DNA from 4 places in the Candidatus Thiodiazotropha sp. AKAK2 genome. Region 3 is predicted to be linked to each of the others. Evidence: predicted binding sites of a transcription regulator. Region 3 holds the regulator's gene; each other region holds the start of a gene.
The links. Region 3 encodes FliA, which starts transcription of late flagellar genes. Its sites were predicted from a motif close to GCTAAAGTTNNNNNNNNNNCNGCCGATA; they were not measured.

Region 1 (7,682 bases), on a different contig from region 3:
CGCAAACAGAGACTGATGCGCATCTCTCAACACAACTTCTGTTATTCCTAGTGGTTTCTTTTCGCTCATAAGCTAGCCGCCGTTGTTAATAAAACAGCCTGGTATCAGGTGTTAAAAATATGAAAAATTCTGACTCAATGACGAATCGAACGATATTGGTTAATTGCCGCCGATATTACGGCAACCAGGTCGCCACGCATAGCAGCCTGTTCCTGGCCGGCCAATACTGGCGCATTGGCATGTGTATCAACGATCCTTTGTCTTTCCATCACGGCCATAGCAAGTTTTGACATCCCCTTCATGGTAAAAACCAGAACAAGAAGGAAAGTGAAAACTATCCCCATTCCAAGCAGCATCAGGTTGACGCCTGATAGCAACAAGTCTTCAATTGGCATTGGATATTTTTACTCTTTGGTGATTATTTTTGTCTTTCTACGTTGGGTGAAGACATGTTGTCAAGCAACATGTGTACTGACAATACCTACTAACCCTTTGTTTTTAAGTAGATAATACTCCATTTATTTAGAATATATATATTCAGTATTAAGCCCATCAATCAATTCTATACTTTCACGAGACTGCATGGCGAGAATTTTTCATTCTATTGCCACCCTGTCTGGTAAAATAGGTAGAATTTTGTTGCCGAAAACCATGGACCAGTATGACCCAGGTAACCCAGTCTGATCCTTTGCCACTTGTATTAGCCTCCAGTTCCCCATTCAGAAGAGAACTGCTCAGCCGACTTGGTTTGGAATTCAGTACCTCTTCACCCAACGTGGATGAGACCAGGCTGAACAATGAATCAGCAGAAGCGCTCGTGCTGAGGCTGTCCAAACTGAAAGCCATGGCGGTTGCAGAGAGCCACCCTGAGGCTCTGATAATCGGCTCGGATCAGGTCGCTACGGTGGATGAAGCGATTTTGGGTAAACCCGGTAAGCATGAAAAGGCGATTGAACAGTTACTCAACGCCTCCGGCAAGCGGGTTACTTTTTACACCGGCCTCACTCTTTACAACAGTAAAACCGGGCAGGAGCATACCTGTTGTGAGCCCTTTCATGTTCATTTCAGAACATTGACTCCATCCGAAATCGAAAATTATCTGCTCAAAGAACAGCCTTACAACTGTGCCGGTTCCTTTAAATCAGAGGGCCTTGGGATCACCCTGTTTGAGTCTATGGAAGGTACGGATCCGAATGCCTTGATAGGCCTGCCGCTGATACGTCTCATCACCATGCTGCGTCAGGAAGGTGTGAACATCCTGGCATAGTCTGAGGATTCATCCACGGAAGCGGACTAACCAGCTGCGATCACCTGCTCTTAGTCACCAGCGGAGTGAACCGATTCAAGGGTTGGATTCGTGTGAACAAGCCCTAAAAGATCGCATCCTCGACTTTTTTGGTGTCGACGTCCAGGTTATCACTGTTTTCACCGTGCTCCAGCCTGGCAAATGCTTTGATGGTGGATCGATCCACCGATGCCAGATAGTGATCCGTACCCTCATGGGCCAGAATATTTGCTACCTGAACAATATCCACATAATCGACTGGCGCATCATCACCCGGATCCCGGCTAAAATCCTCATGATGGGCTGCCACCTCGATGATGCTCTCATCGAATTTCCATAACTTTAAGATACTCCCACCTATATGGGGGTGCAGCTTACGCAGGACCTTATCAAGAAACTCAGGTTTGTCTATTAACTCTTTATATTTACATGCTTTTATTAATAGAGGTATATGCCCGATATCATGTACTAACCCTGCCACCAGCGCAACATCCGGGTCCAGTCCTGGTTGGGCTTTGGCTAACATCGCGGCATGCGCCCCCACTTTTACAGAGTGATTCCAGAGCTTATCCATTCGTCGCTCAATCTCTTTGACCGAGGTTCGGAATACCTCTTTCATGGAGACGGCATAGACCGCATTTTTCACACGCTGAAAACCGATCCGGGTAATTGCAGGCTTGATGGTGGCGATCTTGTTCATGCCCCGGTAGAGAGGACTGTTGGCATAGCGGATCAGCCGGGCGGTCAGAGAAGCATCCCGCGAAATGACTTTTTGCAGATCAGATGCAGAGCTATCCACATCATTAATAATAATAAGCGCTTCCAGCGCCAAAGCCGGCAAGGTTGGCAGATAGATATTGTTGGCAAGCAGATCCTCTTTTACCGAGTCGACAAAACCCTTGGTTGTCGCAGATTCAAACCGCTTCTGCTCACGCTCCTGTTCTGTCTCAGTATCTACCCGCTCACCATCTGCAAGTGTAAAAACCGATTTTGTCATCCGATTGCTGCCAGCCTATTTTGTCTAGTTGGAGATCTACTCATTCAGTGACCAAACCTGTGTTTACAGCCCCTATGCCATTCTCTCAGGTCAACATGGCACACATATCCAGGCGAAAACCCAGATCGCTAATCATTATATAAATCAAATACTAATAACACTATTATAAAGTTGACTTTAATTGCAGGATCAGTCATTAAAATTTAAGACGAAGTAGTGTATCTGCTATCCATTAGGATTAGCCTAAAACCAAACTATAAAACACCTGCAGAAGATAGCGGCAAGACAACCCGATTTCTCCAGTTTCCGAATCATTTCAAGCTAGTTGAGTGGTTGCTATGCGTCAAGCATCACACAATCAACAATTTATCAACCCGACGACCAATTCGTTCACTTTCAGCCGCAGTGAGCCCGCATGCTGGATACATGATGGGGCTCTCAAGTCTGAATACCGCATAATTAAACGGGCCATTTTTTTTAAATCTTTCACAAAAATTAAAGTTGTTGTTGCCGATAATAGTACGCACTGATGAGTTGCGGCCCACAACCAACCCGAAATCACTCAATTTCGCTGCAGCAGCGCTAATCCTAGCCGACCTGGAAACGCACTTAATTTGAATATTAGTGATTTGTCTCTCATTTTTCGCTTCCCATCTGACCCATAACTAAAGTATTAATGCTGTTATTTCATGGAGTTAACTGTGCTAATCAGAATTATATTTAACAATTGCTCATTCAAGTTTTAGCACGATGAGACGACTTTATGGGTAGGCTAAACAATAAACATGTCTAACGATCAAGACTTTGACGGTATGGCAGAACAGGCACTCAACCACTTTACTCAACATACTGGTGATAAGCCGGTAGTCCTTATTGCAGATGATTCTCGGGTTGTCCGAGTATCGCTGAGGAATATTCTTAACGACACCTGTCAACTCATTGAAGTTGAGGATGGGGAGCAGGCGTGGCAGGTCATCTGCCAAACGCCATCGATCGATTTGGTTTTCAGCGACCTCTCCATGCCAAAAATAGATGGTCGCAACCTATTAACCAATATCAGAAATTCTACAACTGGACGAATATCCAACCTACCGTTCATCGTTGTTACCGGTAATGAGGCGACTGACGGTATCGCAGAAGAGCTTGAGAAGCTTGGCGCATCAGGAATGGTAAGTAAGCCGTTTGATCCAACATTGATCCGGCAATTCGTTGAAGAGTTAGCCGAAGAGACTAATCAAGAGCTCTCCATAGAAGAACAAAACGTCAAAGAACAGAGTGATTTTCTCGACAACACCACCAACAAAACACAATTTCTGGAGATTGCCAGTCGGGAACTCTCATTTGCGATCCGCAACAAGAATGAGCTTGCTTTGGCGTTGATCAAAGTTGATCAATTCAGCAGCATTCTGGACCACTATAGCGAAGCGGCAATCGAACATATCCTGCTGGCGCTGAGAGAGATCATTGAGAAACATATCCATCCTGACGACACCCTAGGCTATTTCGGAGAGGGGTGCTTTTCGATTCTACGTCCCGCCTCGAATGCCATAGGCACAAAATACCTGAGTCGCAGAATTCTCGAAGATCTCACCTCAAAACAGTTTTATCTTGGGGAAGCGGATGAAAGCGTCACGGCGAGTATTGGTATATCAGCACCGGATATAAAACCGGGAATTCGCCTACAGGATCTGGTAAAACTTGCAGAAGGACGCCTCAAAGCCGCGTTTGAGAATGGTGGCGACAAAGTTGTCGATAAAGGTAATGAAAATCTGACTCCGGTCTCCATGCAGGACAGCATGGAGATATCCAACGTCATATCCAACACACAGCCCAGCTCTCCCCATGTAGTGAGTAAAAGCTCCTCCGAGATCAACCGGTTGGCGGCTGAACAGGTTGCGGAAATCAAAGCCAAGTACACGAATCAAGCGAAGGATTTCGAAGCTCAGGCAGGACAGATTTCTGAATACAAGAGAGCTCTGGAGGATTTGACCGCTGAAAACAGATCACTGATCGAAGATGTCAAGCATTGGAAAAATGAGTCCGCCGAAGCTGAACATCTGCGCCGGCAACTGTTTGAGGTTGAAAGCCAGTTCCAACAGCTGAAAGTCAAGTTTAGCGAAGTGCAAAAGGCCAATGATGATCTGGCACACCGCACCGACACCACCGAAAGAGAGAATCGGCGACTGATTGATGAAGAGGAAGAGAGAACAGCTTCTTTGAGACAGTCTCACCAACTGATTGAAGGTGAAAATAAGCGTCTTGAGAGTCAGATCAGCGATTTAAAAAGCCGAGCAGAGAAAGCAGAGCTTGAAAGCCTGAAATCGAATCAGCTGGTAACCAGTCTGAGGGATAACAGCAATCTGCTGAAGATGCAGGTTGATCAGCTACAACAGGAAGTCAACGAACTGCGGGAAAAACAGTATCAGCAACCAACAACTGACGAGAAACAGAACAGCACCCCAAGCACTGAATCAAATTCGGAATTAAAAACAGACACTGATCTACTGGAAGAGCTGTACAAGCCTGAATTGGCTCTGTCAGCCACTCCGGAGCCGCCGCAGCAAAACAAACCGGTCAAAGAGAATAAAACCGATTCTGTGCACCTGTTTCCGGATAAAGAGCAGGTCGACCTGAAACAGAAGCAGGTGAAAGAGAGCAGGATTCCACCGTTTCGGGTAGAAGCTGAACCGATGTTCTTCAAAAATGGCTTCAATCCCTCCTCATTCACTATTGCCAGCTTGATCATGTTGGCCGTAGTCGTAATCGGCGGCATCTACCTTTACACAGTAATGATTGCTCCACCCCCGAATGATCTTGCTTCTGACACAAGTCAGGTAGCGCTGCAGAGCACTTCTCCCAATGATGGCGCTGCAGCCCCGGCGAGCAAGGAGGTCGTAGTAGAGCAAACCGCAGATAGCAGCAGTAGTACGGCAGCCCCATCAATCAACAGCGCTGGATTTCAGGAAGTGGCTCCCGTTGCCAGAGTGCTGAGCATTTCTGAGGAGCTGAGGCTTGAAAAAGAGCTGACATTACGTCAGATGGCTGAGGAAGAGTTCACTCGTAGTCTGGTCAGCACTACGACGGCCGAACCAGAGTATTCTGATCCGACAGAAACATTTTCTACAGAATTTGAAGTTCAGCCGGAGCCAGCCAACGAAGTGCTTCCCCTATCACCTGCATTTGAAGCAGAAGCCGAAACAGTGGATCTCGATGCGGCTGCTGATGGCCACAATTAAGGCATAGGCATCCATCCCGGATTGTCCAGATCCATCTGATAATACCTCTCTTTTCTCACTCACCGCAGCAATTACCATCTTGCATCGCTCATCTTCTGTTGCCTTGATAACTGAGTATCCCGCAAAACATAACAGGATTTAATTCTCAGTCTGGTCAGTGGCTTGCTGCTGAAAGATACTGGCATGCAGAGGCCAACCAGACTCATCAATTACGAAAACTGTCCATTTTCCCTCTTCCCCAGGGTTGAGACTCTTGATTGAATAGGCCCGCCAGCGGGGGCCGCCGACATGAATATTGACCTCACTGATCACTTCCCCTTCAAATTCCCATCTGTGAATGATTGTACGACCCTGGAGATTTCTAAGATCCGTAAAAAAAGAGACTTCCGTGGCGCTCTCATCCAGGCTGACTACCTGATCCACAGGCTCTCTGTTGATCACAGCGGTGGTAAAAACTGCCCGGGCGACATAGGCATCGGGCACAGGAGACTCTTCGATACCTTGTGATTCCAGTAGCATTTGTGCTTCCGTTTCAACCTCCTCCGAGATCACACTCCCTTGTGGCGAATCAATCGCTTCCTGTGACCATAGTGAGGACTGTATGGAGATCAGCAAGATAGCCAGCCAAGCCTGCTTTATAGGCTTATATCCTTGAAGTTTTTTTATCATTAACACCTCCGACATGCTGTTATTGAAAAATTGAAACAGAAATCCCTGACAGGCGCCAGTTTTTGCCTCGACTATCTTCGCAGAACACGAATCCATTGCCAGAAATTCAATAAACCAGCGAGTGAGGCGGACAGATAGGTAAAGGCTGCCGCCCGTAATATTTTTTCTGCCGCTGGGTATTGTTCCGTTGTTAGATAGCCATCTTTTAACAGGGGCATGGCTTTTTTAAAACTTGCGTCCAATTCAACCGGCAGGGTGAGTAACTGTAACAGTACATTGGTCCCCATGATCAGAAATGCCGCCAGGGCACTGATCATCCCGATTGCCGGCGCCCTGGAGATCACTGAGGCAACAGGAGCCAGAAACAGCAGAAATGAACCCAGGCGTTGAGCAAATTGTGCGAACCGAGCCAGTCGGGTCCGCCAGCGAAACATCGGTTCATTCGCCGCGTCCTGCAGCGCATGGCCCACTTCATGAGCTGCGGTTGTAATTGCAGTCAGTGATCTCCCGCTCATTCTCTCCTTAGATAGCCTGACAGCTTTATCACCTGGATCGTAGTGGTCTCCCAAATCAGTACTTTCAACACGCACATCCTTCAGGGAAAACCGATCCAACAGGTGCCTAGCCAATTCACCAGCATTGCCGGGAAAGTTATCTTCATCCTGTAGACTGTGCTTTTTCATTGTCCGATTGACCCACCATTGTGGCCCAAGCAGAAGCAGAAGCAGCAGTGTCAAAATCAATACGTAGTGCATGCCTTGTCTCAACCGAGAGCAGAACTATTATGGTTTGGAATTGATCAGTTTATAACCTGGTAATTCAATACGTCACGTTGAGGGTTATAACGTAACCGGCGGCTCGCCTACTATTAACCCTGCGACTAAGTATGTCGTGTTTATACTATGATGATCAGTGGCAGGAAAAGTTTGAGAAACCCTCTTGATTATTCTTAGTATTGGAAGGGAGGCGGAGGTAGGGCCTTGCTGTATGGACAGGGTGCTTGTTGACAACCAGCAGCGTTCAACCTGTTAGTCCTCTCTGCAACAACACCATAACCATGCCAGATGGATGGTTATGGCGTTGATATCAACTAGTAGGTCACTACTCTTGGAAGCTGTTTAGCTTCAGCCACCCATTTCTCAACTGAGGAGAGACTGGGAGTAGCACGTACCAGATTCTTTGCTTCATTGACCTCAACCATTTTAGAATGCAGATTCTCAGGCTTTCTTTGCGCCAGTTCAGGCACCGTATCCACACCTGCAGCTTCCAACAGATCGGAGTACTGTTCACCAATACCCTTGACCCTGAAAAGGTCGGCCATATTGACCCATCTGAGAATCAATTTGCCACTGATTCCGGTTGAATCTTCAAGTGCCTTACGCCCTTTCTTGGTACTCCCCTGCTCCAGCAAGGCTTCCAGGCTTTTGATATCAGCCGCTTCCAGTTTTGATGCGTAGGTTGCACCGATACCCTCGATTTCGACTAGCTTAGTCAT
Region 2 (7,682 bases), on a different contig from region 3:
TCCAGCAGATGCGCCGGCAGACGCGCATCCGCACACAAACCGGGTACATACTCACGCAGGTTTTCCAGCTTCAGCAGATTCACTCTTTCCTGCAGAATATCGATGACGACCGCATGCTGACTACGATCGGTCAAGGCTTTAACCAGCGCCTCCCCGGTTTGCCCATAACCAGATACCAGATAAAAAGGCTCTCTCAATTTGCTGATTTTTCTAGCAAATCTGCGTTCTGTTAATGCCTTCTGGAAGGTTTCATCCTTGAGCAGAGCCAACACGGTACCGATGGAATAGAGCCAGACAACCACCGTGAAAAAGATCGACAGAGTGACCCACAAGCGCTGAGCTGCCGTAAATGGATAGGGCAATTCGCCAAATCCGATGGTACTGGACATATAACTGACAAAATAGAAGGCGTGCAGAAAATCCATGTAGTAGACATTGCCATCACCATCCCGGCCGGGAATCAGTACCAGGCCCAGCACCGCCACTGAATAAGCCAGTACCAGAGTCAGCAGTGGCGCCCGCATGCGCCGAAAGATCAGAAAGATGATGTTGTTCATCGTTTGCCGGCGTCAGCGTCGTAACATCACCGTTTCAATGATCAACAGAACCACTGAAACCACGTTAGCCAGCATGGCGCCACCGGAGAGGGAAACGATACTGGCCATGGTTACGGTTGTCAGTCCGGTTTCAGTGATATGCACGGCGACAGTCCACACCAAAGCCGCTGCGAAAAGCTGTAACAGCGCAACCAGGCTGGTGGCCAACAGCACGGCGCCCATCTGAGTGCGGTCGCCGAATTTGAGAACAGTGGCGACCAGGTTTACCACGACCACAGCAAACAGCTCATAGACATGGTGATGGTCCGGATTGTCCAAATCACCGACAAAAAAACCGAAATTGAGGGTCAGGGCAAGTACAATAAAAAAACCAAACAGTACCTTTTCCGGATTCACACGCATTCTCCTCTAAATAGCTGATTGCCGGTTTGCAATCGGGCCAGACCCTGGAATCATCAATGCATCTTGATCCCAAACCCGAAAAACAGCTGCATTCGCTGATCTTGGGGTAAAATATAGCCTTTTTCCAGTTATTTATCTTCAGTTATTAACCGAAATCATAAGAATTTTCCAAGCGGTCACATTGGAAATTGAGATTCTCTCATGCAGACACAACCCTGAGCTCACCAGGATTGGCCTGAGGAAGGAGCAGCGACTAAAGCTTTGGCCAAATCGACCGCTACAAACATCAGTCGGGAAGAGTCATTATGTCGTGCTCAAATTACCCACAATCCTGAAATGCGACAAAATTCTGAGTAACTAAAAATGTCCAATTTTATTAAATCTGTAGACGACCGCACACGACTTGCCGGTACCAATCGTTTAGAGGTTCTCCTTTTCAGCCTCGGAAAGGATGTCAGAACAGGTCGTGAAGAGACCTACGGTGTGAATGTTTTCAAGGTGCGTGAAGTGATGCTCGTGCCGGAGATTACCCACGCGCCGGACATGCCGGCTTCGGTAGAAGGCATGGTCAGTTTGCGCGGTAATATGATTCCAGTCATCAACCTGCCTGACTTCTGCGGAATACAGACTGAAGAGAAGCCGGGTATTCTGATCGTCACTGAATACAACAAAAATGTTCAGGGCTTTCTGGTGCATGCGGTGGATACCATCGAACGTCTGGCCTGGGAGGATGTTAAAGTTCCCCCACCAATGATGGCCCAGCAGCATGGTGGCCTGGTTACCGCAGTGACAGAACTGAAAGATAGTCGCCTGGTGATGATCATGGATGTGGAGATGGTGCTGAGCCAGACCTCAGGGTTTGGTCAGGGTTCGGATATCTTCGACGGCATCAAACAGGTCGAGGACAGCGATGTCACCCTGCTGTTTGCAGATGATTCAGCGGTGGCCCGGGATCAGATCATCCGTACCCTCGATCATATGGGTATGAAATACATCAGCACCTCAAATGGTGCTGAAGCCTGGAATAAGCTCAAGGAGATTGCCGAACGAGCCAGCGCAACGGATCACAGGCCGAGTGACTTTGTACAGATCATCCTCACCGATGTTGAAATGCCTGAAATGGACGGTTATGTACTGACCAAAAAAATCAAGGAGGATGCCCGCTTCAGCGACATTCCAATTATCATGCACTCCTCACTCTCAGCCGATGCCAATATGGCCTTGGGCAAAGGGGTTGGCGCCGATGCCTATGTGCCTAAATTTGAACCCACGGAGCTGTCTGCAAAACTCCACGAAATGGTCACTAACATCAACGGTCAAAAATAGTCCTACTCGGGGGACGCCTTGTGTGTGGCGTCCCTCTGTTTCCGCCTGAATCACCATTTAAGAGTCCCCCTGTGCAGAAGATAGTTGTTACCTTAAGTAACAACTGCTAGGCTTCTTTAATGTCTGAGACACCCCCGGACCGACAGATTGACAGAACCCTGGCGCTTGTTCTGCTGATCATTTTGCTTTTCTCCACTCCAGTAATGATGTGGTGGACCTCACCTGGTCGTCACTGGTACCTGCCCTACCTGCTCTGGCTGGCTGTCATTTTTTTCATCGCCTGGGTAAATCGACGACGCCATGAACCATGAACTCTGGCTACTGTTCGGCATCAGTGTTGTCTATCTGGCAATACTGTTTCTCATCGCGTTTGCCGCGGACAGTGGCAGAATACCTGAAAGGTTTATCAGGCACCCCAGCATCTACGTGCTTTCACTCGGTGTCTACGCGACGTCCTGGACCTACTATGGCAGCGTCAGTTTTGCAGAGACTCAGGGCTATCTGTTTTTAACCATCTATCTCGGCGTGACGCTGGCATTCGCCCTCACCCCGATTCTGTTTCAGCCGATTCTTCGTCTGACTCGAGAGTATCAGCTGACCTCGCTGGCGGATCTGTTCGCTTTCCGCTATCGCTCCCAACTCGCCGGTATACTGGTCACCCTGTTCATGCTGTTGGGCACCCTGCCCTACATCGCGCTGCAGATCCGTGCGGTCACCGATTCACTTCAGGTTGCCAGTCAGACCGTCGCGCCGCGAATTCTGGCTCTGATCTTCTGCAGTACACTGGTACTGTTCGCCATACTGTTCGGTGCAAGACACAGCACCAGCCGGGAGAAACATCGGGGACTTGTGCTGGCCATCGCCTTTGAATCGATGGTCAAATTGGTCGCCATGCTGGTGATTGGAGCGACCGCCCTGTTTGGCGTATTCGGCGGTTTTGGTGGATTGGAACAGTGGCTGGCCGACCATCCGGAAGCTCTGGAGAAACTCTATGCGCCGGTGAGAGAGGGTCCTTGGGCAACCCTCATACTGCTGGCATTCGCCGCAGCATTTCTGTTGCCGCGCCAATTTCATATGCTGTTCACCGAGAACCTTGAACCCAAAGCATTGCGCACAGCCAGCTGGGCATTCCCACTGTTTCTGCTGCTGATCAACCTGCCGATTCCGATCATTCTCTGGGCTGGAAAGGCGATTGAGCTACCGATCCATCCGGACTTTTTCGCCCTTGGCATCAGTCTGGAACAGGGACCAAGCTGGTTACCGGTACTGGCCTTCATCGGCGGGGTCTCATCGGCCAGTGCGATGATGATCATCACCACCCTGGCCCTCTCATCGATGACCCTGAATCACATTTTGTTGCCGACCAATTTCCCTGACCCGGCGGTCAATCTATACCGCTGGCTGCTGCTTGGCCGGCGCTTGTTGATCGCACTGATCATCATGGCCGGATACGGTTTTTATATCCTGCTGGAAAAACATCAAGGCCTGGTGCAACTCGGCCTGATCTCCTTTGTTGCGGTCGCCCAATTCCTGCCCGGTGTTGTGGGTCTACTCTACTGGCGCCGGGCTACCCGGATGGGTTTCATCCTTGGGTTGTTGGCCGGAATTGCTGTCTGGTCTGCCACCCTGCTTCTCCCCCTGCTGGAAAACTCCGGTTTCATACGTACCGAATTCGATATACCCGGATTGAGACTCGCATCGGGTATGGATCAATGGGAGTTTGCCACCTTCTGGTCTCTGGCCTTGAATACCCTGTTGTTCGTCTTCGGCTCTCTGCTCAGTAATCAGACACTCGGCGAGAAAGAGGCTGCCAACGCCTGCTGCAGTGAATCCCTGGTACCCATGGGTGGTATGGTAAGCGCCGGATCAACCGCCCAATTCACCAAGCAGCTTGCCCAGATGCTGGGACACGAAGCCGCCCAACGGGAGGTGGAGCAGGCCCTGCGCGATCTTAGTCTTACCCACGCGGAGACTCGCCCTTCCCAATTACGGCGCCTACGCGAGAGAATCGAACGAAACCTCTCCGGACTACTCGGTCCTCAGCTGGCACACATGATCATCAACCGCCGGTTGCAACTCGATATCCATACCCAAACCGCATTGGCAGATTCAATGCGTTTCATCGAGGATCAACTTGAGCACTCCCGCACCCGGCTTCGCGGTCTGAGTGCGGATCTGGATAACTTGCGCCGCTACCACAGACAGATCCTGCTCGATCTGCCCCTTGGGGTCTGCACCATCGACAGGCTGCGGACGGTCACCATCTGGAATCTGGCGATGGAAGTAATGACTGGAGTGAATGCCCGGGATGCAATCGGTGTCTCACTGCACCGTCTGCCTGAACCCTGGGGACATCTGCTGGGTGGATTCGCCTCAGCAGCGGATGAGCATATTCACCACCTGGAAGTGACCCATAGCAACAAGAGCCGCTGGTTCAATCTGCATAAAGCCGCCATCCCGGCGCCGCTACCGATGGACCATCCGGTAGAGGATGCTCGCACCAGCCAGGTCATGCTGATGGAGGATCTGACCGACCTGGAGACCCTGGAAGCGGAACTGGCACACAGTGAACGACTCGCCTCCATCGGCCGTCTGGCTGCCGGGGTGGCGCATGAGATCGGCAATCCGGTAACCGGTATCGCTTCATTGGCACAAAATCTTCGTCATGAAGATGATCCCAAGTTAATCAAAGAGAGTATCAACGAGATTCTCAACCAAACCCAACGAATTACCGACATCGTTAAAACCCTGATGAACTTCAGCCGCAGCGGTGGGCTTGGTGCGGACACTCAAAACTTCATTGTGCACGATGTTGTCGAGGAGGCGATCAGGCTGGTCAAACTCACTCATGATGGCCGTCAGATCCGCTTTATCAATAGTTGCGACTCAGCATGGTCAATCGAGGGGGACCGCCAGGCAATCTCCCAGGTATTGGTTAACCTGCTGACCAATGCCTGCCATGCCTCCAATCCAGGATCACCGGTGGAGATCAAAGCCGATGAGATTGGAGACCTGATCAGACTGCAGGTCGTCGATCAAGGTGAAGGCATATCGGAGCAGAATCTGGGCTATCTGTTCGAGCCCTTTTTTACCACCAAGGCGCCAGGTGAAGGAACCGGTCTCGGATTGGCGATCGCCTATAAAATCGTCTCTGATCATAAAGGTGCAATCACCATCGATTCAGAACAGGGAGAGGGTACCCGGGTGATTATGGACCTGCCCAGGAACTTTCATGACAAAGTGGTTTAGGGCCTGTTAACACGAATCCAATGCGCCCTGTTGCGGCTGAAAAAGTGCCAATCAAGGCACGAGGAGTGTAGTTTGGTTATTCCAAATGAACGACGAGCAACGCTGAGTGGCGCTTTTTCAGGCGCAACCCGAAGGGCTGGGGCTGTTTTTGCGCCCAGCGGCGTTATCATTCGCTCATGTAAAATGACGACACGACGCTCATTCTGCCTTGCTGGGCACAAAAACAGACCCAGCAGGGCGTATTTAGCCCTAACACAACAGGCAGCAGAGCTCGGATGATCCCATGAACCAAATATTGATTGTTGAAGATGAATCCGTTATCCGCCGGGCCGTGAAACGCTTGCTGGAACGCAACGACTATGTGGTGGTCGAGGCCGGATCGGTAGAGGAAGCCAGTAAACTGCCACTGAAGAACTTTGACCTGATCATCAGCGATGTCCGCTTACCGGGTGCCCCCGGTACGGAAATCATCGATATCGCCACACCGACACCGGTATTGATCATGACCAGTTATGCCAGTATCCGCTCAGCGGTGGATGCCATGAAGCTGGGCGCCATCGACTATATCGCCAAACCTTTCGATCACGATGAACTGTTGATGGTGGTTGAGCGAGTGATCAAACAAGACCGCCAGCTTCGGCAACAGGAAGTACTCAAATCGGAAGTGGAGAAGAGCTATCCGGTTCGTGGGATGATCGGAGAGTGCTCGGCGATGGTCGATGTATTCCGACGCATAGACAAAGTGGCGCCAACCGACGCCACGGTATTGATTCTCGGTGAATCGGGAACCGGCAAGGAGCTGGTTGCCCGGGCACTGCACGAGCGCAGCCACCGCAGCCAATCTCCGTTTGTGGTATTCAACTGCGCCGCATTGCCGGAAAATCAGGTGGAGGCGGAGCTGTTCGGCCAGCAGGACGAGCGACACAACGGACGCGGTGGCCTGCTGGCAAAGGCCCAGGGCGGCACCCTGTTCATGGATCAGGTTGGCGAATTGTCGATGGCCGCTCAGGCCAGACTGTTAAGGGTACTTCAAGGAGATGAATACGCCCCCCGCCAGGAGAGCGACCAAAACAGTTCGGATATACGCATCATTGCCGCCACCCATCAGGATGTCAGGAAACTTGTGCAGCAACAGAGTTTTCGCAGTGATCTCTATTTTCGCCTGCGGGTAGTGGAGATGGCCCTACCCCCCCTTCGTGAACGGGGTAATGACATCAAGGCGCTGGCAAAATACCTGTTGAGTAAATCCTCCAAGCAGCTCAATCGCCCTGCCTTGAGCATGAGTCGCAGTGCCCTGGAAGCGATTCGACGCTATCACTGGCCCGGCAATGTCAGGGAACTGGCCAATACCATCGAAAGAGCCGTCATTCTCTGTGAAGGCGAGAGTATCACCCCGGAACTGCTGGCAATCGATCATCACATCACCAGTGGTCAGCATAAACTGGAGAACGTAAACGATAATCTCTCTCTCGAAGAGTACTTCAGACACTTCGTGCTGGATAACCAGGATCATATGACAGAGACGGAACTGGCGAAAAAACTGGGTATCAGCCGCAAAGCCCTGTGGGAAAGGCGTCAGCGTTTCGGTATACCCAGAGAGAAGAAAGGCAAGAAAAACTGAGTCGCCAGATAGCCGACCCATACGCTCTATGAGGTCAGGACTGGTTCTTGATCAACTTGATCCAGTTCGAGCTCTGCATCAGGTGTCGCTGTTTACTCTGCAGATTGATGCCATGATTTGCCTGCGCAAATCTCAGCAGCTCATCACTATCCTCCGCATCCTTGGGATATACGGAGGATCCGATGCTGAGCTGAGGTGACAGGTTGTGACCATTGACCACCAGGGATTTGCTAAGGCCTGCGCGAATCTTCTCAGAGATATGGATGGCAGATTTTTCCTGCTTGATATGTGAGAGCAGCACAACAAATTCACTGCCATCGACACGCGCCAGAATATCCCCTTTGCGAATCAGTTTTTTGAGTCTGGTTGCCATATTCTGCAGGTAGTTGTCCCCTACCGAGTGTCCATAGACCTCATTTACCTGTTTCAAGTCCACAACCACAATATTCAGCAGACAGAGCATACCTGCCTCCTGCTTGGCCTGTGTCAGTGCAAAACTGAGATAATCATCGAACAGTACCCGATTG
Region 3 (7,682 bases):
ACCTTGATGGCACAGGAGCCATCAAGACGCTCCGCATAGGCCCGGGTGAAACTGCCCGGCATATGCACCGCGGCGACCACCGGCAGAGGATAGTTTCTCGGCAAGGCACTCAATACCTGTCGCAGTGCTACCGGTCCACCGGTAGACGCACCAATCGCCACCATTTCCGGACTGCTTGAGAATGTCGGTGCCGCCTGACCCACGCCGGCAACGCGAGAGGGTGATGGAGTCAGGTACTCTTTGACACTGGCTCGCGACAGGGTCAGGGGAGATTTTGCCAAATCCCGAACCCGCTCCAGCAGCGCCTTGGAAGTCTCTTCGGCCCCGGCTACCGGATTGCTCATCTCTTTGGGCAGAAAGTCCATCGCCCCCGCATCCAGCGCTTCGAGGGTCTCTTTGGCACCCTCGGTGGTAACTGCTGAAAACATCAGGATTCTGGTTGGTGTCTCAGCCATGATTCTGCGAACGGCGGTGATCCCATCGATCACCGGCATCTCCACATCCATGGTCACCACGTCGGGCTTGAGGCTTTTTGTTTGCCGGATCGCCTCATCACCATTGGCTGCAAAGCCAATGATTTCCATATCCTGTGCAGATTGCAGTGCAGCCGCTACACGATTACGAAAAAAGGCTGAGTCATCGACAATCAGTACTCGCACTTTGGCGCCCATAGTCCCTCTTCAAAGTTGACCTTAGTCTTAGAGACGGACTGCAAGCCAAACCTTGCCGAAAGAATGCACCAGACCGTCAATGACCGGTTCGTTAAAACTTCTTAACATATTTTCGCATCAGACCAGGCACATCCATGATCAGAGCGATCTTACCGTCGCCGGTTATGGTGGCACCCGCCATACCTTCCAGGCCTTGCAGCAGTGCCCCCAGGGGTTTGATCACCACCTCTTCCTGACCGATCAGATGATCGACCACCAAACCTACTTGAATATTACCCACGTTCACGATCACCACATGACCACTGCCCTTCTCCTCATTGACCAATGGGTTGTTCGGTCTCAGCCAGTTGCGCAGATAGAACAACGGCAGGGCACGCTCCCGCACCATGATCGTCAACTGTCCATCCACCACATTGGTCCGCTTCAGATCCAGATTGAAGATCTCCACCACACTGGCCAGCGGCAGGGCAAAGGGTTGATCATTCAACAGCACCATCAGGGTAGGCAGAATCGCCAATGTCAACGGCAACTTGATGATAATGATACTGCCCTGCCCCCATTCGGAATCGATCTCCACCGAGCCGTTCATCTGGGCGATTCGGGTTTTCACAACATCCATGCCGACGCCTCGACCGGAGACATCGGATATCTCGGTTTTGGTTGAGAATCCCGGCGCAAAGATCAGATTGAAACACTCTTTATCATCGAGTCTGGCCGCTGCTTCGGCATCCATCATGCCCTTCTCCACGGCTTTTTGGCGGAGCACATCAGGATCCATGCCTTTACCGTCATCGGCGATCGAGAGCAGGATATGATCACCTTCCTGGGCCGCCGAAAGGACCACGGTGCCACGTCTCGGCTTGCCTTTCTCTTCCCGGTCCTCCGGCTGCTCGATGCCGTGATCGACAGAATTTCGCACCAGATGCACCAGCGGATCGGCAAGCGCCTCGACAAGGTTCTTATCGAGATCCGTATCCTCACCCTGCATCTCGAGATCAATCTCTTTTTTCAGGCTGCGGGCCAGATCACGCACCACCCTGGGAAATCGACCGAAAACCTTTTTGATCGGTTGCATGCGGGTCTTCATCACCGCAAGCTGCAGATCGGAGGTTACAACATCCAGATTGCCAACCGCATTCGAGACCTCTTCATCATTCAGGGTCGCCTTCAGTGTTGCCAGGCGATTTCTTACCAGCACCAGCTCACCCACCATGTTCATGATATCGTCCAGGCGCTGTGTATCGACTCGAACGGTAGTCTCGGCCGGAGGCTTGTTTGCAGCAGCAGGCTTGCCCCCCTTGGCCGCTGGTTTGGCTGGTTTGGCTGGTTTGGCTGGTTTGGCTGGTTTGGCTGGTTTGGCTGGTTTGGCTGGTTTGGCTGGTTTGGCTGGTTTGGCTGCAGGTTTCGCCGCTGGCTCGGCTTTCGCCTTTTTTGCTGGCGCCGCCTTCTTCTTGGCCACGGCTTTCTTCTTGGCAGCCGGTTTTTTGGCCGCTTCAGCCTTCGGCTTGTCAGCACTCTCCTGACTCAGCTTGTTTGGATCGAATTTTCCTTGGCCATGAATCTGATCGAGTAGATCCTCGAACTCATCCTCAGTGATCTCATCACCGGCCGGGGCGCTGGATTTCTTTGGGATTGCCGGCTTTTGTTTGGCCTCGGCAGGTTTATCAGGCAATTTGCCAGGATCGAATTTTCCTTTGCCATGGATCTGGTCGAGAATATCCTCAAACTCATCTTCCGAGATATCATCGGAAGCGGCTTTCGTCGCTTTCGGTGTCTCCTGCTCCTGAGCAGGCTTACCGGTGAACTGGCCTTTTCCGTGTAACTCGTCCAGAAGTGATTCGAACTCATCTTCGGAGATTTCATCACTGTCCGCGGCTTTGGGTTCAGGCTCCTGGATCGCATCCAGCAGCTCTTCAAACTCATTCTCGCTCAACTCATCCTGGGCTTCAGCGCTATCCTCAGTGTTGACGGCGACTTCCGCTTCCGCCTCTTCGACTGTCTCTTCGACGACCTCTTCCTGCGGCTCCTCGGCTTCCTCTTCCTCTCCTTCCGGCACAGCGTATTGATTGAGCCTCTGAATCAGGCCTGGATCGGCATGATCCGGCATGACGCCCTGGCGGACCTCATCGAACATGACATTGACGACGTCGAGCACCTCCAGCACGGAATCCATCAGATCGGGGCCGACGCTGCGCTGCCCTTGGCGCAGCACATTGAACACATCCTCGGCACGATGACAAACCTCGACCAGAGGTTCTATGGTCAGAAATCCGGCGCCACCTTTAATGGTATGGAAACCACGAAATACCGCATTGAGCAGATCAAAATCATCCGGTTGTTGCTCCAGATCGACCAATTGCTCACTGAGCAATTCGAGAATTTCACCCGCTTCAACCAGAAAATCCTGAAGGATTTCGTCGTTGACATCGATGCTCATCTATCACTCCCGGTAACACTGCCGAATATTGCCATTCTTATTGACTGATATATCGGTCTGAACTCGAATAACTAAAATCCAAGACTTGAGAGCAGGTCATCCACGTCATCCTGACTGGTCACTTGATCGCCTTGATCGAGTCCAGGAATTGCCGGGCCAGCCAATTCTTCCTTCTCTTTCTTGCCAGAATCGTCTTCAAGCTTGTTGCCGGTAATACGGACCAACATGACTAACTTCTCTTCCACATCATGTACCAGAGTGATTACCTTGCGGATAATCTGACCGGTGAGGTCCTGAAAATCCTGTGCCATCAGCACATCGGACAGGTTTTTGTGCAACTCTGCCGCATCCTCCTTTGACTTGAGCAGATACTGAGACAGGTCGCGACTCAAATCCACGAACTCTTCTTTATCCAACATGCGGGAACGCAGTCGCTCCCACTGCTCCGAAAGCTCAGTGGACTGCTTCTCGATTCCCTCGATCAACGGCATGCTCTTTTCCACTGCGGTGAGGGTGCGATCCGCCGACTGCTCGGTCATGGTTATGACGTAGGTCAGTCGCTCCTTGGCATCCGGTATTTCCACCGTTGTCATGTCACTGATTTTTGCATCGAGTAAAAAGCCGTTGATTGCATCATGCAGTTCACGGGTCAAGCGACCGACTTCGAGGAATAACTGATCGTTACTTGCGGGGGATGTTAAAGAAGCAATCAGTCTTTCAGACTCTTCTTGATCGCCCGATTCCAGGCTGGCTACCAATGCTCTTGCCGTCTCTAACCGCTGCTGGTTATCCTGATTGTGCCCCATATTGATAAACTCCAGGCGATAGAAGCTCAACCCACACGTTCAAAGATCTTGTTGATCTTCTCTTCAAGGGTCGTAGCGGTGAAGGGTTTGACGACGTAACCATTGACGCCGGCTTGAGCCGCTTCGATGATCTGCTCACGTTTTGATTCGGCGGTCACCATCAAAACCGGCAGACCGGCAAGTTTTTCGTCTGCCCGCACGGCTTTCAACAGATCGATGCCGGTCATCCCGGGCATATTCCAGTCGGAGACCAGAAAATCGAAATTACCGCTCTGCAGCATCGGCAGCGCCGTCAGACCGTCATCTGCCTCCTGGGTATTGTTGAAACCCAGATCGCGTAGCAAATTTTTGATAATACGCCTCATGGTGGAGAAATCGTCCACAATCAGGATCTTCATGTTTTTATCCAATGCTCACTCCCTCCTGCATATCACCGGTGGTTTCCAGTCTCGGCACACACAGGCCAACCAATTACTACTCTTCGTCACGTACCAATGAAAGCCAGTCCGTCAAACGTGAACGCAGACGCAGAGTTGCCTGACTGTGTATCTGACAGACTCTGGATTCACTGACACCCAGCACATGGCCGATTTCACGAAGATTCATTTCATCATCGTAATACATCGCGATTACCAATCGCTCCCGCTCCGGCAGGCTTGCAATCGCCTCTGCCAGCGCCTTCTTGAACGCATCCTTCTGCAGGCCATCGAACGGACTGTCCATCGGGCCTTCCCGGGTAGCCGGAAAACCGTCACTGACAGCGGTCAGTTCATCCAAACTGAAGATCCGGCAGCCGGTCGAATCCTGGAGAATCTGGTGATAATCCTCCAGACTCATATCCAGCGCCTTCGCCACTTCAACATCCCGGGCATCCCGGCCTTCGTGGTTTTCGATCTCACGCATCGCTTCCGCCACCATGCGTGCCTTGCGATGCACGGATCGAGGTGTCCAGTCGCTGCGTCTGATCTCATCCAGCATGGCGCCACGAATGCGGATACCCGCATAGGTTTCGAAGCTGGCGCCCTGAGTGGGATCATAATTCTTACTCGCCTCAAGCAGGCCCAACATACCGGCCTGGATCAGGTCATCAGACTGAACATTGGGTGGCAGCCGATTCATCAGATGATAGGCAATCCTCTTTACCAGTCCTGCATGCTGATCAACCAGATCATTGTAGCTCTGCTGTTTTTGCACGGCGGTGTATGTCGCTAAACCGTTCACCGTCTTACTCCCCATATTGGCTTGAAAATTGGATCAGGCGTTCGACAAAAAACTGCAGATCCCCACTGACTCCGGTTGGTACAGGCCAGTTATCGGCCTTTTTAGCTAAATTCTTGAACGCCTGCGCTACTCTGGAGCGAGGAAAAGCCTCGACAACCGGTTTTTGGCTCTTTACCGCCTTTCTGAGCTGCTCATCAAAAGGAATACTCCCCATGTAGCTGAGCATAACATCAAGGTACTGATCGGTGACCCGACACATCTTATTGTATAGGTCCCTGCCCTCCTGGACGCTCTTCACCATATTCGCCAGTATACGAAATCGACTGATGCCATGCTCACGATTTAACAACTTGATAATCGCATAGGCATCGGTGATCGAGGCCGGTTCGTCACACACCACCACAATCTGCTCCTGAGCGGCCCGGCTGAAGCTGATCACCAGATCGGAGATGCCGGCTGCCGTATCGATCAGCAGCACATCCACATCGTTGGCCACCTCGCTGAACGCATGGATCAAACCGGCGTTTTCAGCACGCGACATTTCAGCCATATGCTGCATACCGGACGCCCCGGGCACGACTTTCATGCCTTTCGGTCCGGTAACAATGATATCTTCCAGTGAAGACTCCCCCCGCATCACGTGGGAGAGATTGTGTTCAGCATGTAATCCGAGTACCACATCCAGATTGGCGAGCCCCATATCCGCATCCAGTAGCATGACCCTTCGCCCGAGTTCTTGCAAGGCCACACCGAGATTGGCGGAGATATTGGTCTTGCCTACCCCACCTTTACCTCCGGTGACGGCGATCACTCTGACGGGTTCTGGATTCACCATTCTGCGCAGTCCGGTAGCCTGGTCTTCGATCTGTTCAGACATTTGCATGTTCACTCGTTCCTCCGAAGGCCATAGCCAGATACTCCTCATCGGGTTGATGCTCTGTCTGTTGCGTCATTTCAACAGCCTGCCGAATTAAAATCTCCGCCCGGGCAACCTGAATATCTTCAGGAACCCGCTGACCATCCGTGGTGAATGCCAAAGGCAACCGGGACTCCAGTAGTGCGGAGACTACGCCACCCAGTGAAGCGGCTTCATCCATTTTGGTCAGAATCGCGCCAATCGGGGAGATAGCGCCGAATGAGCGTATCGCGTGACTCAATGCACTGCGTTGGGTGGTTGCCGAAAGTGTAAGCAGTGCCTTGACCGGATGATTGCCCTGCTTCAGCAGGCCGAGTCGCTCAGTCAGTTTCAGATCCCGTTGCCCCATGCCGGCGGTATCGATCAGCACCAGCCGTTTTTCGGAGAAAGCGTGCAGTGCACTGCTCAGCTCTTCAGCTGTCGAGGCACTGCGAACCGGCACATCGAGAATCTGGCCATAATTCTGTAGTTGCTCCTGGGCGCCGATTCGATAGCTGTCGGCAGAAATCAGGGCGAGGTGACGATTACCGTGACGCAGACAGAATTTGGCGGCCAACTTGGCGATGGTGGTGGTTTTGCCCACACCGGTGGGTCCGACCAGGGCCAATACCCCACCGGCATTCAGCAGGTCATTGCTCTCCACCGACAACTCACGGCGCAGGTGATTCAGTGCCTGAAGCCAGGCTTGTTCAGGGGATTCGGCATCTTCGGCCCGATAGGCCAGTTCACGACAATGGGCCGCATCCAGCCCCAGGCCCATCAACTGTCGGATCAACTCCTGAGTCTGGGGACGACGATGGCCGAGATCACGCCAGGTCAACTCGGAAAGCTCGTTCTCCATCATTCGCCGCAGCGCCTGCATCTCCTGACGCATCTCCCGTAACACCGGGTCCTGACTCCACTCAACCCGAGGTCTCTCCAGGGGAGGCTCCGGATCGTAGTCAGCCTTTGGCTTGGCGCGATCAGTCTCAGGTTTGATTTTCTCTTCGATATCCGTATAGGCGGCGGTTGCAAAGTTTCTGCTTACAGCAGGCTGGGATTGGGTGGTGGATTCTTCGGTCTCGATAGCGGTTGGCTGGGTACTGTTGAAGGCGGATTCATCGTAATCCACCGCAGCCACCAGCTCGACACCCCCTTCCACACCCTTGTTTGAGAGGATCACTGCATCAGCGCCCAAAGCTTCTCGAACCTGACGTAAGGCCTGTCTCATGTCAGAGGCGAAAAAACGTCTTATTTTCATAATCCGTAATCCCCGGCAGTCACCCGACTTCGGGCTTGTGCCTGTTAATCTGCTTAGCTAAAAAACATCGCAGCAATTAGTTCCGGGTTAGCTAAAATTGAGCCGGCAGTAACCCGTCAAACTCTCCCCACACACGGCTCCTAATGATCATATGCAACAACCATTCCAATCGTGACATGGGGTTTTGGGATCAGGAATATTATCCATTTTACAATAACTTGGAAGAAATGACCTGATTTGCCAGCGGATCAGTCAAGGCCCCGGCACGCCAGGGTATTGACTCCTTACAGAGGGCAGCGCCAAGGTTTCGGCAGAGAGAATTCAGTCGAACAAGGAGTCTGTAATTAGAGCCGGTACTCAACAGAAATGGACGTGGAACAAGCGGGTTTCG
Region 4 (7,682 bases), on a different contig from region 3:
ACTTGAGGAGACAGACTTATGGCACGTGTTGCGCTCGTGACTGGTGGTACCCGGGGTATTGGCGAGGCGATCAGCCTGGCACTGAAAGAGGCTGGTTATACTGTGGCTGCAAATTATGGGGGTAATGATAAAGCGGCAGAGGCCTTCACCCAAGCTACCGGTATTCAGGCCTTTAAGTTTGATGTCAGTGACTTTGAGGCGGTAGAAAAGGGAATCCAACAGATCGAACAGGACCTCGGGCCGGTCGATGTGCTGATCAACAATGCGGGCATTACCCGTGATGCAACCATGCACAAAATGTCCTTTGAAAACTGGGACAAGGTGATTCAGACCAATCTTGCCTCCTGTTTCAACACCTGCCGTGCGGTGATCAATGGCATGCGTGAAAGAGGTTTCGGACGTATTGTCAATGTGGGTTCGGTGAACGGTCAGGCCGGACAATACGGTCAGGTGAACTATGCTGCAGCCAAGTCCGGCATTCATGGTTTTACCAAGGCACTGGCTAAAGAGGGGGCCGCCAAAGGCATCACCGTCAATGCGGTGGCGCCAGGTTACGTCTCAACCGATATGGTCAGAGCGGTGCCGGAAGACGTTGTGGCTAAGATCATCAAGACCATCCCGGTAGGCCGACTGGGTGAACCGGAAGATATTGCCCGCTCAGTACTGTTTTTGGTTGCCGATGAGGCGGGCTTCATAACCGGATCCACATTGTCGATAAACGGTGGGCAACACATGTACTGACGCCGGGCTTGTCTGGTGGTTTCAGTGTGGTATTGAAAAACTGACCATTGATGCCGCCAGCGCCGCTCGCCCTGGATGAAGTTTCCCTTGATGCAGGGTGTAGGGTTGCAGAATCCTGCGGATATCGACCTTTGGCAAAGTTACCTTGCTGCAGCGCCTTGGGTCGGTAGGAGATTGCCGTATATCTGAACGCTATTTCACTAGGGCCTGTTAAGACTAATCCATCAGGCCCAGCCCTTCGGGTTGCGCCTGACAAAGCGCCGCTCGTCGTTCATTTGGAATAACCAAACTACACTCCTCGCGCCTTGATTGGCACTTTATCAGGCACAACAGGGCGTATTGGATTCGTGTTAATAGACCCTGGTTTATCTAATGTTTTTAGGCTCTTTGGAGGTTAAGTTTCAATCAATTCCGCCGTTATGTTAATGAGTAGAGCTGAAATGATTTATTTGGGTTCTAATTCATAACATCAAGAACTAGCGTGCCATGAAAATCAATACTCCAGTCACCGATCGAAACGTTGATGTCCGTAATGATCAAATCATTTTATCGACCACGGATCTCAAGGGCAGTATCACCTATATCAATCAGGATTTTGTTGATATCAGTGGATTTCAGAATGATGAACTGATTGGTAAAAATCACAACATCATCCGGCATCCGGACATGCCGCCCGCCGCATTCGAGGAGCTGTGGACAAAGATCAAAGCGGGCAAGCCGTGGATGGGAATTGTCAAGAACCGTTGTAAGAACGGGGACCATTATTGGATCGACGCCTTTGTCATGCCAATTCTCAAGGATGGTGCCGTGGTGGAGTATCAGTCGGTGCGTTACCGGGCAAAATCCGATTGGATCAATCGGGCCAAACCGATCTACAAAGCACTGCTCGATGGAAAAGCCTTTAAACAGGGTTTGTTCTCCCGCCTTTCTTTGACCAACAAACTGATTTCTGGAAATCTATTGGCATTGATTCCGGTGCTGTTGACCATGTTGGTGCCGGGCTTGAGCGCCTTCAGTCCACTGGGGCTGCTGGTTACTGCATTGCTCTCGATTGCAATCAACTGGTCTTTGCTTGGTGCCTTCAGGAAACTGGTGCAACGATCCCAGGAGATTGTTGATCAACCGGTGATGCGACATATCTACACCGGATCGGACGATCAGACCGCTCAGGTGGAACTGGCATTGAAGATGTATGAATCCCAGATCAATGCAATTGTCGGGCGGATGACCGATGCCACCCAGAAAATGCATATTGTGGCCGATATCAATGTGCAAACCTCACAACAAACCCGGCAGGGGATGGATGCTCAACAGAATGAGCTGACTCAGGTTGCGACCGCCATGACCGAGATGGCTGCCACGGTACAGGAGATTGCTGCCAATGCCTCGGCGGCGGCCGACTCAACCCGTATCGGGCAGAAACAGGCGGGTAGCGGCAAGGAGGTTGTGGAAAAGACGATCAATGCCATCAATGTCCTGGCAGTGGATATTCAGCATACCTCAGAAGTGATCCAGAAACTGTCCACCCACAGTGAAGAGATCGCCAAGATTCTGGAAGTGATCAAGGGTATTGCGGAACAGACCAATCTGCTTGCCCTGAATGCCGCCATCGAGGCTGCAAGAGCTGGTGAGAATGGTCGAGGCTTTGCTGTTGTGGCCGATGAGGTCCGAACCCTGGCGAGCCGCACCACGGAATCCGCCAGAGAGATCGAGGAGATGATTGAGCTGTTGCAGAATGGCAGTAAAGAGGCGGTCGGCGCGATGGACAAGAATCGTGAGAAAGCGGAATCGAGTGTCGATCTGGCTGCCAAGGCGGGGGAGGCCCTGGAAGCGATCTCCGGTGCAATCGATACGATCACCGAGATGAACACGCAGATTGAAACCGCCTCGGAAGAGCAGAGCACCGTAGCTGAAGAGATGAACAAGAATGTGCTCAATATCAGTCATGTGGCCGACAGTACGGCGGTTGATGCAAAACAGGTTGATGAAAAGACCCGTGAGACCCTGGGCACCATTGAACAGCTCAGCCATCTGGTGGGGCAGTTCATGCATAAAGGTTGATCTTACTGGCCTGGATTTGCTCTTCTTGGCCCAGTTGCAATCTTAGTTATCGCATTGGAAACAGATGAAGTAAATCGTCTGGTCTGTAGCTCATACAGGAACTTCTCTGTTACTGTACTGAGAACTGTCCTGATGTAATGAGAATCGACTAAGCTCGGAACTCAGCCGGATTTCATTCTGGCCATCTGGACATTTCATCGATTCTCCGCAATATTCAGCAAAATATCAGTTTGTTACGCTAGACTCAGATACAGGGTGCTTACCTATCTGAGTATTCAGAGTCAAAAGCAGCTAGTGTTATAAATCTGACCCAAGATCACGATTGTGAAAATACTATTGGTAGAAGATTCCGTACGTCTGCAGCGTTCACTATCTGCCGGCCTCAAAAGGCATGGATTTTCTGTGGATCAGGCATTTGATGGTGAACAGGCGCTGAGCTACATAAGACATAATCGATATGACACGATTCTACTCGATTTAGTGTTACCTAAGATCGATGGTTTGAATGTGCTGTCAACCCTGCGTAATGAGGGCAATAATGACCAAGTGCTGATCCTGTCAGCTAATGACCAAACGGAAGATCGGATACGCGGTTTGGATCTTGGTGCGGATGACTATATGGTTAAGCCTTTTTCATTCGATGAACTGGTTTCCCGTCTTCGGGCATTGAACAGGCGTCACTCCGGCATAAAGAATCCTGTTCTTGATATATCAGGTGTTAAAATAGATACAGTGTCGCGCCTGGTAAGCTTCAACGAACAGGTAGTCAATCTTACGCCGCATGAGTTTAAATTACTGGACTATCTTGCCCACAGGAGAGGGCGTGTATTTTCTCATGATCAACTCATTGATCAGCTATACGATGCGGCCAGCTACGTAACACGCAATGCTGTTGAAGCCCATATCAGTTCGTTACGAAAACGTCTGAAGGAATCCGGTGCGCCAGGGCTTGTGAAAACAAGACGCGGTTTTGGTTATTTGGTTGAATAGATTCCCGTGAAATCGATCCGCAGCAGGCTAAATCTTACAATTATCAGCACCTTGGTGTTGATTTTGTCGCTAACCGCGGTATTTCTCTATTTTCGTATCTCACAACATGTGATCAAGGTTTATGACAGTGCCTTGTATGACAAAGCCAATGCGTTGATTTCCCTGACCGAGCTCGATGAAGAGGGTCTGGAATTCGATTTTTCCGAAGATGGTGTGATGAGTGAGTTCGAACTGGGGGAGCATGCACACTACTATCAGCTTTGGGAACTTGGCCGTGATTTATTGATTAAATCCCCGTCGCTTATGGACTCAGATCTGCCATTGACAGGAATTGCCCTGGGAAAACACCATTTTGCTGATCTTACTCTGCCGGACGGCCGTGCAGGCCGTCTGATAGAGATCAATTTTGTGCCTCGTGTCGAGATGGATGATGAAGAGGAAATTGTTGAAATTCCGCAGCCGAAACCGATCTCCATGGTCTATGCCCGTGAACGAAAAAAACTTGACGACACACTATTCGCAATTGGAGTGACCATTTTCAGTATTGTCGTTATTGTACTTCTGGCAACTGCACTGCTGGTTTGGCATCTGGTAGGTAGAGGGCTGTTGCCACTCTCGACATTGGCCAGGCAGGTGAGTGAAATCGATGAATCGAGCTTGAGTGCGCGACTGCGTCAACCAGGTAATCAGAGTCTTGAGATTACACCAATTGTTGACCAGTTAAATCATCTTCTGCAGAGACTGCAATCTGCTTTTGAGCGGGAAAAGCGTTTTTCATCCAATGTTGCTCATGAGTTACGTACCCCACTCTCTGAACTGAGGACTCTTTCAGAAGTTGCACAGATGATGCCGGAAGACAGGCAGCAACTCATCAAGTTCTTCAAGGATGTGGGAGAGATATCCAACCAGATGGAGAAGGTTGTTATCACAATGCTCGAATTGGCAAGATCGGACGCTGGCCTATTACATAGTGATCCCGAAGAGATCAAACTGTCGGCCATTTGCGACTCAGTTTGGCAGATGGCGATTAATGATTATGGTTTTGGCAAGAAGCTGGTCAAACATATTCCTGATGGTCTGATCATCTCCACAGATCGCGAAAAATTTTCGATGATACTCAGCAATATTTTTGTCAATGCGATCAGCTACAGTCCAGAAGAGGCGGAGATCGAATTGAGCGTGGAAATTCACAGTGAGAACTTGGTTATCAAGGTCAAGAATATGGCGACAGACTTGAGGCCAGAGGATATCGTACACATGAAAGATCGTTTCTGGCGTAAGAATAAATCACAAGGTGAAACCAGTCATTCTGGCCTGGGGCTGACATTGGTCTATGCATTGGCCAGAATTCTGAAACTTGATATTAGCCTGGATCTTGATAACCAGAGTATTTTTATGATTACGATCTCTGGCGTACCGCTGGTAGTGGAATAACGGCTCGCTGGTAAACTTCAGCAGCTGATAGATAAACGTATTGACAGTAATTAGTGAAATTTATAGACAAAGTCGATGCCAATAAAATCAAGGTGTTTTTCAGGGTACTCGGCAAATGCTCTGCCAGGCTTGAATTTGGCGTAAGTGAAAAACAGTTCGAGGGTTTCTTCATGCTCTATGCTGAGGATAAGATCCAGCTCTGTACCTAGATGTCGACTGTTACCGGAAGGCTCCACTTCAATACTGGCATTGCGTATCTCATCGGACAACACCTCCTGCTTGTAGTCAAATCGCATTAAATCTACTGCCATATCCTCAGCAAACCGCCATTGTAGGCCGATCATGTCAACTTTAAGGTTGGATAATTCCGGCTGAAACAGTTCACCATAGGATTCAAAGTCACCTTGCAATCCTGTCTGGCGGTATGATTTGTTGTCTCGATCGTCCAGGTTTGCATCGCCAGAGCCTCGGGCGCCGGCAATGATCAACGATAACTGGTCATATACGTAGGGCGTCCAGCGTAGCAAGTAGCCGCTGGCGGATGCATCAACATCTTCACGCTTCAGTTCGCTGACCTCGATAACATCTGCGGAGAGCTCTTCAAACTCATAAAGTGTCGATCTGCCGTGTATCTCAGCGTAGTGCAGCTCTAAATCAATCTCTCCAATCAACTCAATTTCGATATCTGCAACATAACTGAGTCCCTGCCAGGTCAGGTCTGCGTCCTCTTCATCAATTCTTGAAAACTCCTCAGAGTCACCGATGTGATGTGTTGATGAGTTATCATTCTGTTTGAGGTAATAAAAGTTAAGAATCTGTCCATCGAAGAGCTCCCAACTCATACTAAGGACCAGTCGTTGAATCTCATCCATTTCAGGATCGATAAAATCTTCATCGGTGGATTCCACCACCTGCTGCTCAGCTATGGCAACAAATGCCTCGAGGTCTTCATACCACATCTGGAGACTGATGAGATCCAATTCGTCATCCCACCAGGACCACCAGTGGCTGATACTCTCATATTCGACACGACCGAGTTTTAATTCAGAATCAATGACATCACCGAACAAGTAGGCAATGCCGATCTCTCTGAACTCCAATCCTGAGTGGTTGGTTTTAATGTCTGCGTTTTTTATAATTTCGCTTTCATCAATCAGCGCGCCAGTGAAGAATAGACTGAACTGATCATCATGGCGGTATTCCAAGTCAAACTCGATTTCCCTGTCCTGCTCTAAAAGTTTATTGTTCAGGTCGTCTGTGCCAAGGCTTAATCCATCTAATACGTTGAATTCGATGCCAATTTCAATGTCACTGTAAAGCTGGCCACTATTTTCGGCAGTAGCCGGTGATAGATGGAAAAGGCAGGTAAAAATCGTGTACGGAAGTAGTCGCCGCAATGCTCATTCCTCAGGTTATCTTCAGATAGATGAAATAAACTCTCCAGGAACTATGTGGCTGGTAGGCCTGTGTCTCTAGCTGGTATTGGATCAGCAGTTGTCCGATTCTTATTGTATGGGGGTGTTATTCGAATAGATAGAGCATAACAAAAACAATCTTTTATAAAAACAAAAAGCGCCGCTGATCGACGCATTAATCAGTGGTTTGGCCAGCTATTCTCTATCATTATTGAAATGGCATGCATAGTCGCCGGCTCAATAGCTTTTCAATCGTCGATGTCGACTTTGAGTATCGTGCCATCAAGCTCAATGATGGCTTCAAGTCTCTTCCCTTCGTGCACAAAGTCGACTTCATAGACCTTCTCTCCCTTATAGGTTTCTTTTTCAACTTCAGTAATTCTCGCACCAGGATAGGCTCCCTCGACGATCTTTCTTACATCACTTTTACTGATTGCTAGAGCGTGACTTGTAAAAATTGAAAGTCCGATGAGGAGCAGGAGGGTGATTTTCATATGTGGCTTCCTAATAAAAGTTTTCGACAACAGAGGAGCGAAAGTTAATTAAATTCAGTCAAATTTCAGTTTTCCATCAGCCTAACTTCAGATCGAGAGTAGAAAATATCTTATGCATGGAGCATGAAAATATCAATTAACAACAGAGGAGAATATCAGATGAAGCAAGTAACACTACCCCTATACCTTGTTACTGCAGGCTTTATTCTAGCGTCAACTCACACCATTGCCGGTGACGATGTGCCATTTGATGAAGCTGAGCTTTTTTTCGAGCTAAACGACACCGATGGTGATTTGGGTATTCACGGCAAGGTTGACGGTGATGAGTGGAAACGCCTTCAAATTGAGGATCCATATGATCGTCGCATGATGTCGGTACGGGCTAACGGGCGCCTCAAACGACAGGGAATCACAGAGCTCTTTTTCGAGAGTGCTGAACCGACATTTGATGAGTTGGACCCTACGAATTTCTTTAAAAGATTCCCGGAAGGTATCTATGAGATAGAGGGTGTCACTCTGGATGGGGAGGAACGAGAAAACGAGGTCT

Region 1: the regulator FliA is predicted to act here: its motif matches at 2,771-2,798, upstream of AC4IE8_RS03950 (GGDEF domain-containing response regulator).
Region 2: the regulator FliA is predicted to act here: its motif matches at 1,212-1,239, upstream of AC4IE8_RS16415 (chemotaxis protein).
Region 4: the regulator FliA is predicted to act here: its motif matches at 1,134-1,161, upstream of AC4IE8_RS16385 (methyl-accepting chemotaxis protein).

The regions. Positions count from the first base shown of each region.
Region 1 is NZ_JBSYOP010000015.1:12,244-19,925, reverse strand. It holds gene oadA (sodium-extruding oxaloacetate decarboxylase subunit alpha) at 1-69, opposite strand, end outside; gene AC4IE8_RS03965 (OadG family protein) at 135-395, opposite strand; gene AC4IE8_RS03960 (Maf family protein) at 662-1,267, shown strand; gene AC4IE8_RS03955 (HDOD domain-containing protein) at 1,371-2,282, opposite strand; gene AC4IE8_RS03950 (GGDEF domain-containing response regulator) at 3,068-5,518, shown strand; gene AC4IE8_RS03945 (DUF2914 domain-containing protein) at 5,657-6,187, opposite strand; gene AC4IE8_RS03940 (zinc metallopeptidase) at 6,259-6,942, opposite strand; gene AC4IE8_RS03935 (DUF4332 domain-containing protein) at 7,278-7,682, opposite strand, start outside.
Region 2 is NZ_JBSYOP010000033.1:253,740-261,421, forward strand. It holds gene AC4IE8_RS16405 (potassium channel family protein) at 1-557, opposite strand, end outside; gene AC4IE8_RS16410 (DUF6394 family protein) at 570-953, opposite strand; gene AC4IE8_RS16415 (chemotaxis protein) at 1,323-2,285, shown strand; gene AC4IE8_RS16420 (hypothetical protein) at 2,405-2,596, shown strand; gene AC4IE8_RS16425 (ATP-binding protein) at 2,586-5,534, shown strand; gene AC4IE8_RS16430 (sigma-54-dependent transcriptional regulator) at 5,818-7,155, shown strand; gene AC4IE8_RS16435 (diguanylate cyclase) at 7,190-7,682, opposite strand, start outside.
Region 3 is NZ_JBSYOP010000038.1:258,871-266,552, forward strand. It holds gene AC4IE8_RS21230 (protein-glutamate methylesterase/protein-glutamine glutaminase) at 1-671, opposite strand, end outside; gene AC4IE8_RS21235 (chemotaxis protein CheA) at 763-3,108, opposite strand; gene AC4IE8_RS21240 (protein phosphatase CheZ) at 3,180-3,914, opposite strand; gene cheY (chemotaxis response regulator CheY) at 3,941-4,312, opposite strand; gene AC4IE8_RS21250 (RNA polymerase sigma factor FliA) at 4,389-5,135, opposite strand; gene AC4IE8_RS21255 (MinD/ParA family ATP-binding protein) at 5,140-6,018, opposite strand; gene flhF (flagellar biosynthesis GTPase FlhF) at 6,005-7,291, opposite strand.
Region 4 is NZ_JBSYOP010000033.1:242,835-250,516, reverse strand. It holds gene phbB (acetoacetyl-CoA reductase) at 19-741, shown strand; gene AC4IE8_RS16385 (methyl-accepting chemotaxis protein) at 1,228-2,802, shown strand; gene AC4IE8_RS16380 (response regulator transcription factor) at 3,127-3,792, shown strand; gene AC4IE8_RS16375 (ATP-binding protein) at 3,856-5,226, shown strand; gene AC4IE8_RS16370 (alginate export family protein) at 5,277-6,623, opposite strand; gene AC4IE8_RS16365 (PepSY domain-containing protein) at 6,890-7,135, opposite strand; gene AC4IE8_RS16360 (hypothetical protein) at 7,295-7,682, shown strand, end outside.